3 linked regions of the Pelagicoccus sp. SDUM812003 genome follow. The protein of the gene in region 1 interacts with the protein of each later gene in a pairwise test. Links are inferred from orthologs where the notes say so. Each region holds a gene or a part of one and is shown on either strand. Other genes may lie near its edges.

The links.
Region 2: the proteins of QEH54_RS10960 (region 1) and QEH54_RS21370 interact in binary tests that used the Escherichia coli proteins (3 or more experiments, as listed by UniProt). The link is inferred for Pelagicoccus sp. SDUM812003 from one-to-one orthologs.
Region 3: the proteins of QEH54_RS10960 (region 1) and QEH54_RS05540 interact in binary tests that used the Escherichia coli proteins (3 or more experiments, as listed by UniProt). The link is inferred for Pelagicoccus sp. SDUM812003 from one-to-one orthologs.

What each region holds. Positions count from the first base shown.
Region 1 is NZ_JARXHY010000006.1:312,512-317,141, forward strand. Bases 1,194-4,003 are described here. They hold QEH54_RS10960 (glutamate-5-semialdehyde dehydrogenase), read right to left. Parts: upstream 3,336-4,003; coding sequence 2,052-3,335; downstream 1,194-2,051. Other genes in these bases: QEH54_RS10955 (sialate O-acetylesterase), read left to right, coding at 1,194-1,981; QEH54_RS10965 (VanZ family protein), read right to left, coding at 3,418-3,867; QEH54_RS10970 (ATP-binding protein), read right to left, coding at 3,936-4,003. Outside these bases: QEH54_RS10950 (ATP-binding protein), read left to right, coding at 1-1,012; more of QEH54_RS10955, read left to right, coding at 1,082-1,193; more of QEH54_RS10970, read right to left, coding at 4,004-4,630. UniProt on the Escherichia coli protein: Catalyzes the NADPH-dependent reduction of L-glutamate 5-phosphate into L-glutamate 5-semialdehyde and phosphate. The product spontaneously undergoes cyclization to form 1-pyrroline-5-carboxylate.
Region 2 is NZ_JARXHY010000024.1:4,746-9,518, forward strand. What follows is about bases 880-3,832. They hold QEH54_RS21370 (sulfate ABC transporter ATP-binding protein), read right to left. Parts: upstream 2,920-3,832; coding sequence 1,840-2,919; downstream 880-1,839. Other genes in these bases: QEH54_RS21365 (sulfate ABC transporter substrate-binding protein), read right to left, coding at 880-1,693; cysW (sulfate ABC transporter permease subunit CysW), read right to left, coding at 2,965-3,832. Outside these bases: QEH54_RS21360 (Rrf2 family transcriptional regulator), read right to left, coding at 1-525; more of QEH54_RS21365, read right to left, coding at 629-879; more of cysW, read right to left, coding at 3,833-3,882; sulfate ABC transporter permease subunit CysT, read right to left, coding at 3,914-4,773. UniProt on the Escherichia coli protein: Part of the ABC transporter complex CysAWTP involved in sulfate/thiosulfate import. Responsible for energy coupling to the transport system.
Region 3 is NZ_JARXHY010000003.1:267,989-272,566, reverse strand. The notes cover bases 1,360-4,117. They hold QEH54_RS05540 (LytTR family DNA-binding domain-containing protein), read left to right. Parts: upstream 1,360-2,229; coding sequence 2,230-3,006; downstream 3,007-4,117. Other genes in these bases: QEH54_RS05535 (vanadium-dependent haloperoxidase), read left to right, coding at 3,483-4,117; QEH54_RS05545 (histidine kinase), read left to right, coding at 1,360-2,205. Also shown: QEH54_RS05550 (CRTAC1 family protein), read right to left, coding at 1-996; more of QEH54_RS05545, read left to right, coding at 1,132-1,359; more of QEH54_RS05535, read left to right, coding at 4,118-4,578. UniProt on the Escherichia coli protein: Member of the two-component regulatory system BtsS/BtsR, which is part of a nutrient-sensing regulatory network composed of BtsS/BtsR, the low-affinity pyruvate signaling system YpdA/YpdB and their respective target proteins, BtsT and YhjX.

The sequences.
Region 1 (4,630 bases):
GATCAGCCTGAGGGGCAAGGATGGCAAGGGCTCCGAGGGCGAAACCTTTTTCGGGGAAGCGTCGCTCTTCGAGAAAAAGGCGATCCGTCTGCCGGTGCGCTTGACCACTGGATCATGGGAGCTGGGCGCCATTCCTAAAGACGGTTGGATCACGACCGCCCCCAATGCGTACACCATCAACGTCATCTGCTGGATGGTCGGCGGACTGGTCATCTCGCTGCTGGCTCTTCTGCTGGTGTATGTGCTGGCCTTGCAGCGTCGCCACGAAGTCGAAGCCAGCGTGAGCCGAGCCAAATCGCGTTTCCTTTCCACCATGAGTCACGAGATTCGCACCCCGCTCAATGGCATCAACGGGGTGGCCCAATTGCTTGAGATGACGGATCTGGACGAAGAGCAGCGGGATTTGACGGAGACCTTGATCGATTCCACGAAATCGCTGAGCGACCTGCTGACGGACATCCTCAGTCTCAACCGGCTCGAGAGCGAACGCTACCCGGTGAGCACGGAGGTCTTCGAGTTCGATGTGCTGATCGCCCCGGTTCTTCAGCTGATCGAGGCTCAAGCCAAGGCCAAGGGGATCGCCTTTCATGCTCCCGAGATCCCGAAGGAGCTCAAGGTGATGGAGTTCGACCCCATCATTCTGCGTCAAGTGCTCTGGAACTTGCTGAGCAACGCGGTCAAGTTCACCCCCAAGGGGGAAGTGCGTTTGAAGATCCAGTCCATCACGTTCTACCCCGGGGCCAAGCCGGGCATAGGTATCGAGGTCGCGGATACGGGGATCGGAGTCGCCAAGGAGCGCCAACAGGCGATCTTCGACGACTTCGTGCAGGAGGACGACAGCACCACGCGAAAGTTCGGCGGAGCGGGCTTGGGGCTGGCCATCGTGAAGCGGCTGGTGAACGCGGTGGGAGGAAGCATCGATCTGACCAGCGCCAAAGGCGAAGGCAGCCGTTTCCAGGTGCGCATGCCATTGGGAAGCGAGAAATTGGATCGGATCAGGAATCCCGAGTAGGGCGCTCGGGTCGACGCCTCGCTACTTCGAGATTGCTCGATTCGAGACGGTGAATCAGAGTCGTCGCCTATGTTACGTCATCTTATCCCCGCAACGTTGTGTTTCGCTTCGATCGTCTCCGCGAACGCTCGAGAGTATCAGGTCTACCTCATGGCCGGTCAGTCGAATATGGAAGGCTACGGCTACGTGAATGAACTGGAGCCCGGCTATGCCGATTTTCCGGGCGAGGTTCGTATCTTCCATGGCAATACAGCCGATGACGACGAGCCCAGAGATGGTCGCGGCATCTGGGCGCCTTTGAAGCCGGGCCACGGCACCGGATTCAAATCCGACGGAAGCGCCAATGAGCTGTCGAATCGTTTCGGTCCGGAGCTGGGTTTCGCGAAAACGTTGAGCGCCCACGATCCTGATTCGCCGATCGCCATCGTGAAGTATGCGAAGGGCGGCAGCTCGCTGGATGCCTTGAGCGAGGAGCCTTGGGGCAACTGGTTTTTTGGATACGATCGGAGCGAGGGGGTGAACCAGTGGGACCACTGCCTTGCCACGATCCGAAACGCCTTTGCCGCTCGCGACATCGATGGAGATGGCGAGGACGATCAGCTGGTCCCGGCGGGCATAGTTTGGATGCAGGGCGAAAGCGATGGCCACCAGATCGGCGCGGCCTATCGCTACGCGGAAAACTTGGAGCAGCTGGTGGGACTCTTTCGGGCCGCGTTGCGCGATGACGATCTTCCCGTGGTGATCGGACGCATCAGCGATTCCGGCCAGGATCCGGAGGATGGTCTGGTTTGGAATTTCGGAAACGTCGTCCGGCACCAGCAGGCCGCCTTTTGCGAGAGCGATGCCAACGCCGCTTTTGTCACGAGCACCGACGGCTACGCGTATTCAGATAAATGGCACTACGACAGCGACGGCTTCGTGGATCTCGGCGAGCAGTTTGGCAAAGCCATGCTGGAGCTGCAGAAATAAAAAAAGCCGTCGCTGCGGCGCGACGGCTTGGAGAGTGTCGTTTGCCGCGTTGGCGGCTGTTCCAGTCGGCCTAGGCCTTGATCTGGCCCTCTCCGACGACCTTGTACTTGTAGCTGCAGAGCTCGCGCAAGCCCATGGGACCGCGGGCGTGGAGCCGATCGGTGGAGATGCCGATTTCCGCCCCGAGCCCGAACTCGAAGCCGTCGGTGAAGCGGGTGCTGACGTTCCAGTACACGGTGGAGGAGTCCACCCCGTTGAGGAACTGGGTGGCGGCCTCCGGATTGCCCGTGATGATGCAATCGCTGTGCGAGCTGCCGTAGTGGTTGATGAAGCCCATGGCCTCCTCCACGGAATCGACGATCTTGATGGAAATGATCAGGTCGAGGTACTCGGTGCCCCAGTCCTCTTCCGTGGCGTCGACGCAGGGGATGTCCTCGGAAACGAGGATGGCCTTGGCGTCGGCGTCGGCCCGCAGTTCCACGCCTTTTTCCTTCAGGGCTTTGGCGATGACCGGCAGGGCGCTGGCGGCGATGGAGCGATCGACCAGCAGGTTTTCGCCCGCGTTGCACACCGATGGGTAGTGCGTCTTGGAGTTCACCACGATCTTGGTAGCCATATCGATGTCGGCCGCCTGATCCACGAATAGGGTGCAGATGCCGTCGTAGTGCTTGATGACGGGAATGGTGGAGTTTTCCGAAACGAAGCGGATCAGGCCCTCGCCGCCGCGCGGGATGATGCACTGGATCTGATCCTGCAGCTTGAGCAAGGTGTTCAGAGCGGCGCGGTCGGTGGTCGGGATGAACTGAACCGCTTTCGTGGGAAGGCCGGTTTCGTCGAGAGCTCGGGAAACGAGGGCCGCCAGGGCGGTATTGGTGTGAAAGGCTTCCTTGCCCCCGCGCAGGATGCTGGCGTTTCCTGACTTCAGGCAGAGGATGGCGCAGTCCACGGTGACGTTGGGGCGCGATTCGTAGATGATGCCGATGACTCCGATGGGCACGCGCACCTTTTCGATGGTGAAGCCCTGCGGGTGCTTGTAGATGTCGAGAGATTCTCCCACCGGGTCGGGCAGGGCGGCCACCTGCCGCGCCCCTTCGATCATGCCGGCGATGCGGGAGTCGTTCAGCTGCAGCCGATTGAGCATGGCGCCGCTGATGCCGGAGTTTTCCGCTGCGGCCAGGTCTTTCGCGTTCTCCGTGCGCAGCGACTCGACGTTTTCCTCGATGAGTTCCGCCAGCCGCAGGATCGCCTTGTTTTTCTTCTCGGTGGAGACGTTCGCCAAGGCGAGGGAAGCCTCGCGGGCGTCGACGGCGATGGTTTTGACTACGGATTCGATCTCTTGGAGGTCAGTGCTCATAGAGATCGTTGAAAGAAGAAACCGGGCCAAAGGTCAATGGCTCAATGGTTCGGAGCTCTGGGGGAGGGGTCGCGCAGCGGGGTCAAAGCTGCCTTTTGAAGCATCTGATTGGGCTCCAGTCGACCAGTCTCTGGAAGGCTGCGCTACGGATGTAGGCGAAGGCTCCGAGGAGCGCTCCAACGCTGTCTGCGAGCCAATCGAGAGGATCGCCGGTGCGGGCTGGATTGAAGTGCTGGGCGATTTCGTCGCTGAGGCCGAAGGCGCTGACCAGGGCGAAGGCGACCAGCCAGCGGGGCATGCCGCGGAGCTGGGTCGGCAGGGCCTTTGCGGTCAGAATGCCCAGCAAGAAGTAGACGCTGAAATGGTCGAGCTTGTCGCGAAGGGAAAAGGCGATTTCGGGCGCCCTCGATCCGGGCTTCCACGAATAGAGGGCGAGGCAGAGGCAGGCTGCGAGCACCGGCAGCCATGGCCGCAGGGCGCGGGCGAGGTGGCGGAGGCGTGGCGATGGAAGGCTCGGATTGGCTCGTGACATGGCGTTCGAGCTTATCAATCGGCCGCGAGGCCCTTCGGTGAAGGCGCGGATGCCCGGAGAGGCCTTCGCTAGGGGCGTTTCGGGGCATGACTGGCAGGCGGCTTCTGGGCTTTCAGAGGCAGATGGATGTTCGCCACGGCGCCTTTTCCCAGTCCTTCGCTATCGATTCTGAGGCGCCCGCCGAGGTTTTTGATGGTATTGGCGCAGCTGTGCAGGCCGAAGCCGTGTCCTTCGCTCTTTGTGGTGAAGCCGTGCGAGAAGAGTTTTTTCAAATGCTCCGAGGCGATGCCCAGGCCATTGTCCGCGATGCGGATTTCCACCTGTTCGGCGTCGGCAAGCTTGGAGAAGCCGATCGTGATCTCTCCCTGGTCCGGTCCGCGCTCGAGGATCGATTCCTTGGCGTTTTTGATGAGATTGATCAGCACTTCCAGCAGCTGATGCTTGTCCGATTCGATGGCAAGTTCCCCTGGATAGTCCTTGCGGATGGAAAGGCGCAGGGGATCGCTGTCGTCCAAGGTGATGGCTAGGGCGGAATCGAGCAGTTCGGAAACGTCGATCCGGCTGACGATCCCGATGGTTTTGGCGTGAGCTTGCTGGGCCGTGATGATGCGCTTGATGTGCTCGATGTTCTGGCCGATCTGTCGCAGCTCCAAGCTGAAGTCGCTCAACTCGTTGCCGAGCGCGTCGGCTAGCTTGTCGAGGTAGGCGGGCACCTGGACTCCCTTTTCGTCAGTGGTGAGGTATTCCGCGAGGTTTTCTCGAT
Region 2 (4,773 bases), on another replicon or contig:
TCCGTCCTTAGGGTCAGCGGCGTTGTTTCGCGTGGCGGATTCCTTGGCTTTGTTCTTCATGCGCATAAAGTAGTTGTCGGCTCCGCTTCGGCGAATCTTGCGCAGTGTGACTTCGACCACGTCGTGAAGGCTGTAGCGATCGAGTATATTCGACATGGCGTTGCGCACATCGATCATCAGCATACGAAGTCCGCAATGCTCCTCGTCAGGGCAGGAGCAGCGTTCGTAGGCGGTTTGGCTGGCGCAGCAAATAGGAGCAAGCGGACCGTCGAGGAGGCGGACGATTTGTCCTATCTTTATGGAGGAGAGTTCTTTGGCCACGTAGTAGCCACCCGCCTTGCCGCGTTGGGTCGCGACCAGACCTTCGCGGCGGAGTTCTATCATGATCTGCTCGAGAAACTTGATCGGCAGGTTCTCGGCTTCGGCTAGTTCGCTTAGCGGTACCACTTCGTACTCCAGGGATTGGGCAATGCCGAGGTCGATCATGGCGCGTAGGCCGTATTCCGCTTTTTTTGACAGTTTCATAAAAGGCTACTAAATCTATCGGAAATTAGGGGGCAAGCTTTTAGGAGTTTGGGGTAGTGGTTTGATTTGGAACTCGATTTCTACGGAACTAGAAGGCGCTGAGTCATTCTCTACCGCCTCGGCTGGCTTCTCTCAGCCCTTCGAGATGGGAGTAGATCCCTCTGGCAGCGAAGGTCTCCTGCCAGCTGTTGGGTTTGATTGTGTACAGGTCGCGCGTCGGGAATGATGATGCGGTTTGCGCAGCTACGGCTGGGTCGCTAGGCCTCAGGTGGTGATTAGCGGCTAGAAGTTGGCCAGTCTCGCTGAACTGGAATGCGAGGTAGTCGTGTGCGATGTCTTGGGTTCTGCGCTTTTCGACATGGCGCTGGAGAATGGCAATCTTGGGAGCGGCTAGTATGCTGCGGGGGAAGTGGACAGCCTCGAGATCTGGGTAGCCAAGCTCCGCGAGTTTCAGGGCGTCGCTCTCCCATGTAAGGAAGGCGTCGAGATCTAGGCGCAGCGCGAATTTCGACAATGCCGTGCGGGCGCCAGAGTCGATATGCGTCACTCTGAGGTAGAGTTTTTGCAGCTCGAGTATGGCCCGTGTTTCTTCGGCCGCACTCTCCTTGGCTGCTCGTTCCAGGGCGAGGAAGGCCCAGCGTCCGGCTCCGGACCGGTCTGGACTCGTCAAGGCGAGCTTGACATCCGAGCGCCAAAGGTCGGGCCAGTCCCGAATGCGCAAGGGATTTCCCGAGCGAACGACGAGGGAAATGCTGGAGTGGAAAGGTGAGCTGAGGTAGGGGAAGGACTCCTGCCAGTCCGCACTCGCGCAGCCGTTGTGATCTACGATGTTTTGGGTGTCGTAGGCGGAGGCGAGGGAGACCACGTCGGCGATTTGGCCACGAGCGAGGTTGCTAGCTTGTCGGACGGAGCCAGCGTGGCTCATGACTATGCGAGTGTGGGCAGAATCAGGTAGGGTTTCGTAGTAGGCTTGGTTGAGAGCCGCATAGTACTCGCGGGACGCGTCGTAGGAAACGTGAAGCAATTCGGAATCGCTGCGGAAGGGAAAATGGAAATAGGCCGCTATGGCGACCAGCGCTGCAAGCGCTAAGATGGCTGATACGACGATTCTGCGGTCTCGTTCGATCTCGGGCGTCGGTTTCGGAAAGGGCGGGTAGAGCTGGGTCATGATTGCGACGGGGTTGCCCAGAAAACTAACTGATTTTATAGGAAAAGGAAAGTAGTGTATTGATGGAAATCTTATCTAATCCGGGCCGAGAAGGCGGCGTCTGATTCGCGGCTACAGCATAGTAGGCGTAGGAGGAATCTTGTGCCTTATGCTTTGGATGCTATCTCTCCCTGCTCGCTCAGTCTTTCGACGAGTTCGAGTCGGCCGGAGCGACTCTTCTCGAACAGTCGTATGTGGCGGAACCTGATGCTCACGTTCTGGCCCGGTTGGAGCTGGAGTTCGTCAAGTTCGGACCGCGACACTTCGGCTTCAAGCTGTTCGCGAGTATCGAGGCGCTCGAGAGCGACGCTGCCTACGCTGCCGGCGGAGAAGATGTGCTGCACTCGGGCGCTCAGCGGAGAGGCGTCGATATCGGAGAGGATCTCGATGTCGTGGGGACGGACGTAGAGCTGATCGCGTTCGGCGACCTTTAGATTGCCGAAGCCGCTGGCGAGGCGGTTGACGTTGCCCATGAACTCGATGACGAAAGGCGATGCTGGATGGTCGAAGACGTTTTGAGGTGTACCCACTTGCTCGATACGCGCATGGTTCATCACCACGACTTGGTCAGCCAACTCGAGGGCTTCCTCCTGGTCGTGGGTGACGAAGACGGTGGTCAGACGCAGCTCTTCGTGGAAGTGCCGAAGCCAGCGGCGCAGGTCCTTGCGTACTTTCGCGTCAAGAGCGCCGAAGGGTTCATCCAGCAGGAGGACCTTCGGCTCGATGGCGAGGGCGCGAGCGAGGGCGATGCGCTGGCGCTGCCCACCCGAAAGCTCTCCTGGAAGGCGATTCTCTAGGCCAGAGAGTTGGACGAGCTCGAGGAGGCGGGACACCTTGGCGTCGATTTCCGCTTTCGTGGGGCGAGCCTTCTTCGGCCGAACGGCGAGGCCGAAGGCGATGTTGTCGCGCACGGTCATGTGACGGAAGAGGGCGTAGTGCTGGAAGACCATACCGACCTGGCGTTGACGCGCTGGAATATTGGATACGTTTTCGCCATGGAAGAACAGATTCCCGCTGCGCTCGTCCGGAGATTCCAAGCCTGAAAGGATGCGGAGAAGCGTTGTTTTACCGGATCCGGAGGGTCCGACGAGCGCGACCAGTTCGCCGCTAGGGACCTCCAGAGTGACGTTGTCGAGCGCGACGGTTCTGCCGAAGGTCTTGCTGATGTTTTTTGCGTGTATGCTCATGTAGCTCTCGTTTGTTGAACGGCTTTGATCGATGGAAGTTGTTGGCTAGCTTGCATTAGCGAGGTGGAGCGGCCGGTTGTCGGGCAGGCGTTCGGAAGCTCGCCGTTCGTGGCGCCGGACGAGTCGCCATTCGATGAAGGTCTTGCCCGCCAAAGTGACCAAAGCCAGCCCGGCGAGAAGCGAAGCGACGGCGAAGGCGGCGACGAAGTTGTACTCGTTGTAGAGAATTTCCACGTGCAGCGGCATGGTGTTGGTCAGTCCTCGAATGTGTCCTGAAACAACGGATACGGCTCCGAACTCTCCCATGGCTCGGGCATTGCAAAGCAGGACTCCATATATGAGAGCCCACCGTATGTTGGGCAATGTGACTCTGCGGAAGATCTGCCAGCCGCTGGCTCCGAGCAGATAGGCAGCCTGTTCCTCTTCCCTTCCGTCGGCCTGCATGGCAGGTATCAGCTCTCTGGCGACGAAGGGAAAGGTGATGAATATGGTAGCGAGCGTGATGCCTGGCACGGCGAATATGATCTGTATGTCGCGCTCATGGAGCCATGGCCCCAGCCAGCCGTGGGCTCCGAAGAGGAGGACGAAGATAAGCCCGGATACCACAGGCGACACGGAGAAGGGCAGGTCAATCAGAGTGACAAGCAGGCTCTTGCCTTTGAAATCATGCTTGGCGATAGCCCAGCTGGCTACGACTCCGAATACTAAATTGAGCGGCACTGATATGGCCGCGACTAAGAGAGTCAGGTAGATCGCATGCAAGGCGTCCGGATCGCTGAAGGATGCGAAGTAGGCTCCCAATCCTTTACGTAGAGATTCCGCGAATACGGCGATGAGAGGGGAGAGCAGCAGCAAGAGCAGGAATGCCAACGAGGCTCCGATGAGAGATCGTCGCAGCCAAGTCGGGTCAGCTGTTGATTGTTTTTTCGCGCGGACGCGAAGAGAAGGAAGTTTTCCAGCCATGGTTGGATCCTGTTTGTTGTTGCGGGTTTGGCTAGCGGACCGATTGTCCGGTGCGGACGCTGCTCCAACGCTGTAGGAGGTTGATTAGGAAAAGGGACAAGAAGGAGATCGCTAGCATGGTCACCGCGATAGCGGTAGCGGCAGCATAGTCGTACTGCTCGAGCTGGGTGACGATCAGCAGCGGAGCAATCTCGGTGCGCATGGGCATGTTTCCCGAAATGAACACGACAGAGCCATACTCGCCAATGCCGCGGGCAAACGACAGAGCGAACCCGGTGAGCGCCGCCGGGAGTAAGGTCGGGAGTATGACTCTACCGATGGTTTGCAGACGGGTTGCCCCGAGCATCGCGGCGGCTTCCTCCAGCTCGGTTTCGACGTTTTCTAGAACCGGCTGTACCGTGCGGACCGCGAACGGAATGCCGATGAAGATGAGTGCGATGGTAATCCCGATGGGCGAGAAGGCGACTTTGATGCCGAGCGGCTCGAGCCATTGGCCGAAGAAGCCGTTGGGGGCGTAGATGGCAGTGAGGGCGATGCCTGCGACGGCGGTCGGCAAGGCGAAAGGCAAGTCGATCATGGCGTCGACCAGCTTTTTGCCTGGGAACTCGTAGCGCGCGAGGGTCCAGGCGACGAGAGTGCCAAAGACGGCGTTGACCATGGCGGCTATGGCGGCGGTGATGAACGAGAGCTGAAGCGCGGCCAAGGTGCGGGGCCGCGTGATGATTTCCCAAAACTCTACAATACCCAGCTCGGCAGTCTTGAGCACGGCCGCCGAGAGAGGGATCAGCACGATGAGGCTCAGGTAGAGCAGCGTGTAGCCAAGGGTGAGTCCACGGCCCGGTAGGCTGGGAAGCCTGCGTCGGGCGCGGCCCGGTATGGGCTGGAGTTCAG
Region 3 (4,578 bases), on another replicon or contig:
GGCGCCGTACAGCGAACCGATCTCCTCGAATCGCCCCCCTCCGCTGTTGCGAAAAACGAACGGGGCCGCCTCGTGGTTGGCCACCACCAGATCGAGCCAGCCATCGTCATCCAGATCGATCGGCGCCACCGCCAAGGACCGAGCCGCCGGAAAACCGCTGTCTTCCAGCAGCTCCATCCCGCGAGAACGGGCCACCTCCCGGAAGGTTCCGTCGCCACGATTCAAATACAGATAAGGGAAGGTTCCGGTGAAGTTGACCTGCGGTCCATATCCATGCCCAATCCCCGCCAGCTTAAACGCGAGCTCGATCCCCAGTTCCCGAGCCCAGCGCACGTAGTTGCAGACGAACAGGTCCAGCAAGCCATCATTGTCCACGTCCACCCACGCCGCGCTCGTGCTCCAATCGTTTTCCAGCCCACGCACGCCCGCCGCGGCGCTCACCTCCACGAAGCCGTTTCCCCGCAGGTTTCGAAAAAGACGGTTCGGCCCCACACCGGTAAGAAAAAGATCGCTCCAGCCATCGTTGTCGTAGTCGGCCGCCGCGATCCCCATGCCGTACATGCTCACCGCCAAGCCCAGCTCCATGGCCACTTCTTCAAAATGTCCCTGGCCATCGTTTCGATACACCGCCAGGCGCGTTGGATCGGCGCCCGGCTGGCGCTCCCATTCCCAGTAGTCGCTGTTGGCAAATACGAGATCCTGATCCCCGTCGTTGTCGAAGTCGAAAAACGCCACCCCGCTTCCCATGGTTTCCGGCAGGAGATTCTGGCTGGTCGCTCCATTGTTGTGCGCGAAGGAGATGCCGGACGATTTGGTGACGTCGATAAAGCGCGGAGCGGGCGGCTCCGCATCGAATCGGTCCGAGGCGAAGAAGCCGAAGCAGGCCACCACCACCAGGATGCAAAGTCCCCAGAGCGCACAGAGCGCCCGCGACACCCGAGGCGGGGCCACGGATCGATCCCGGTGGCTCTGGAGCGTTTCGGTCTTCTGGTGCATGAGGGGAAAAATGCGACTTCCGGTCGTCACCCCATAGAAAAGAGCTAGCCATCGGCCAGTGGCGAGTGTTTTCCTGTGCAGGTCCAGACCCCGCCCTACATGCCGGAAATCGCCACAGCCACCCCCCTTCCTGGAGTGTCCCCGAGACGTTCGCCACTTCGCGCCTTCCTGTTGCTGTTCGCCTTGTGGACCGCGATCGGCCTGTCCTTCGCCAGCCAATTCTACCTGTCCAGCAGCTTGTCCGGCTACCCCGTCACCTGGTCCCAAGCGCTCTCCTACTCCCTGGTCGATTGGTACGTCTGGGCCGCCCTGTCCGTGGGCGTGCTGGCGCTCTGCCGCCGCTACCCCATCGAACGGCTGCGCTGGTCCAATCCGCTACTTATCCACCTCATCGCCAGCACCAGCATCGCCCTTCTCTACGCCTTCATCCGCGCCCTGGTCGCTCAAGCTCAAAGCTGGCTCATCGGCGACCCGGCCAGCTACGTCGAGCTCATCCAGCCGCTGCTCTTCAAGACCTACCACTTCAACTTCATCGTATACTGGGTCATCGCTGCGATCGCCCACGCCGCGAGCTACTACCGCAAGTTTCACGAGCGGGAGCGCTCCGCCCTCGATCTGGAGAGGCGCCTGACCGAAGCACGCCTGCAAGCCCTGCAAGCCCAGCTCAACCCGCACTTCCTCTTCAACGCCATGCACAGCATCTCCGCTCTCATGCACAAGGATGTCGACGCGGCGGACTCCATGCTGGCGAAACTCTCCGACCTGCTCCGGCTCAGCCTGAAAAAGGACAAGAACCAGACCATTCCGCTTTCCGAGGAAATCACCTTCCTGCAAAGCTACCTCGATATCGAGCGCATCCGCTTCGGCGACCGACTCGCCACCGAGTTCGACATCCCGGCCGAATTGCACACGCAGCACGTACCCAGTTTCATCCTACAGCCCATCGTGGAGAACGCCCTGAAACACGGCATCGCCCCCTACGCCCGGCCCGGAAAGCTGACCATCAGCGCCCGAGCAAGTGAACGTTCACTGCAACTCGAAGTGAAGGACAACGGTGGAGGCTTGGCAGACCACACCCAGGATGGTATCGGTCTCTCGAATACAAAAACCCGCCTCTCCGAACTCTATGGTGATCGTCAGAGTTTCTCCATCACCCAACGACCCGAAGGAGGCGTTCGCGTTCTTATCACCCTCCCCCTCTCAGACTAACCCGCCGCTACGCCTTTCCCCGCCATGCCCCTCCGCACTCTCATCGTAGACGACGAAGCGCTCGCCCGCGACCGGCTGCGCAGCCTGCTCGAAAAAGACGAGCGCATCGAGCTGGTCGGCGAAGCGGGAGATGGGGCCACCGCCTTGCGCCTCTGCCGCGAGCTGCAGCCGGAACTGCTCTTCCTCGACATTCAAATGCCGGAAAAAACCGGCATCGAGGCCGCGACCGAGCTGCAGAGCAGCCTGCCCAAACTCCCGCTCATCATCTTCGTCACCGCCTACGACACCTTCGCCCTCAAGGCCTTCGACCTTCACGCCACGGACTACCTGCTCAAGCCATTCGACCGAGCCCGCTTCGAAGCGGCGCTGGACAAAGCGATCGCCGCCCACGCCCGGCAAAGCCCCAGCGACATCGACCAAAAGCTGGCCAGCCTGCTGCGCGAGTTCGCTCCCGCTGCCGGCGCCAAGCGCTACCTGGACCGACTCTCCATCAAAACCGAAGGACGGGTGATCCTGGCCCGCGTGGAGGACATCGACTGGATCGGCTCCGCCAACAACTACGTGGAAATCCATATCGGCAAGGCTCAGCACCTGATGCGCGAAACCCTCAGCCAGCTGGAAACCCAGCTCGATCCGGAACGCTTCCTGCGCATCAGCCGCTCCACCATCGTCTGCATCGATCGCATTCGCGAGATCCAGCCGCTCTTCCACGGCGAGCATGCCGTCATCCTGCGCGATGGCGCCAAACTCACCGCCAGTCGCAGCTACAAGGACGCTCTCAAGCCGCTGCTCGGAAAGTAAGCTACGCCGGAGGAACCCTCCCCTCGCCAGGAACGCGTCCCGACCAAAATCGAAGCCGGGCCTCCTCCCTGCCATTTCACCCCTTTTCGCGAGCGGTTCGTCCCTAAAGCGTTCACAAACGCCTCTCCGCGCCTAAAGGTAGGAGCAGTTCAACGGATTCCCTCTTCAAGATCAGCGGTAGGATTTGCGAGGAGGACCAGTTTAGTTCACTGGTTGTCACACAATTCAGGTCGAAAATCCTCCACCCGGTTCGTCAGCCCGGGTCGGAGGATTTTTCGCGTTCGGACGAATTCCGATACGATCCGCCCGATTGAAAGCCCCACCCCAAAACGCGCCCTACTGGTATTTCACCACCTTATATCAGCAGTTCGTCCCTCTAATATTCACAAGACGGCGCCCCAGGACAAATATGGGTCCCAGACTAACCCAAACCAGAGGTGGAGCGCTTTCGACCAGCCTCCACAGTCTCAAGCCCCATGAAAAACACGCTTACCACCATCCTGCTCGCTTCTCTGGCGAGCCTCAGCTCCCTGCGCGCCGACAGCATTCTCGATTGGAACGAGCAAATGCTGGACGCCATTCGCCTCTCCCGCACGCCGCCCCCGCAGGCCAGCTACGCCCTGGCCGTCTACCACGCTTCCATCTACGACGCGGTCAACGGCATCGAAGGGTCCTACCAGCCCTACTATGTCACCGAAACCGCCCCAGACGGGGCCGACCGGGAAGCCGCCGCCGCGGAGGCCGCACGCGTGGCCTTCATGAAGGTGATGGGCAAAAAAGCCAACCCCAGCCCCTTCCTCTCCGTCTACAAGGAGAAGCTCGCCGAGATCCCCGACGGTCCGGCCAAGCAAGACGGACTCGCTTGGGGCAAGCTCGTGGCGGAGCGCATCATCGCCCTGCGGGAAAACGACGGCACCATGGCTCGCGTCGATCCGGTGATCGGGGAGACCCCGGGAGTATGGAAGCCCACCCCTCCATTCTTTCGAGCCCCCACCGACCCACACTGGGGCAATGTAAAACCGTTCACCATGAAGAGCGGCGACCAGTTTCGTCCGAAACCGCCCCCTGCCATCGACAGCGAGGAATTCGCCGAAGCGACCAACGAAGTGCAGCGCCTAGGCCACCGCGACTCCACCGAACGCAGCGAATACGAGACCAATAGCACCATCTTCTGGTCGGACGACCTCGGCACCGCCACCCCACCCGGGCACTGGAACGTGGTCGCCCAGGACATTTCTCGAGAGCAGGGCCTAAGCTTCACCGAAAACGCTCGCCTCTTCGCCTTGCTCAACCTCACCGCAGCCGACGCCGGCATCTCGGTCTGGGAGGCCAAGTACCACTACAACTTCTGGCGCCCGGAAAACGCCATTCGCGAAGCGGACACCTACGAGCACGCCGGCGTGGTTCACGACCCGGAATTCATCCCGCTCATGCCTAGCCCGACCTTCCCCGACTACACCTCCGGGCACAGCACCTTCAGTCGAGCCTGCACCCAAGCCCTGACCCGTTTCTTCGGCACCGACAAGATCACCTTCAGCACCGTGTCGGAAGGCTTTCCGGGCGACGTGCGCA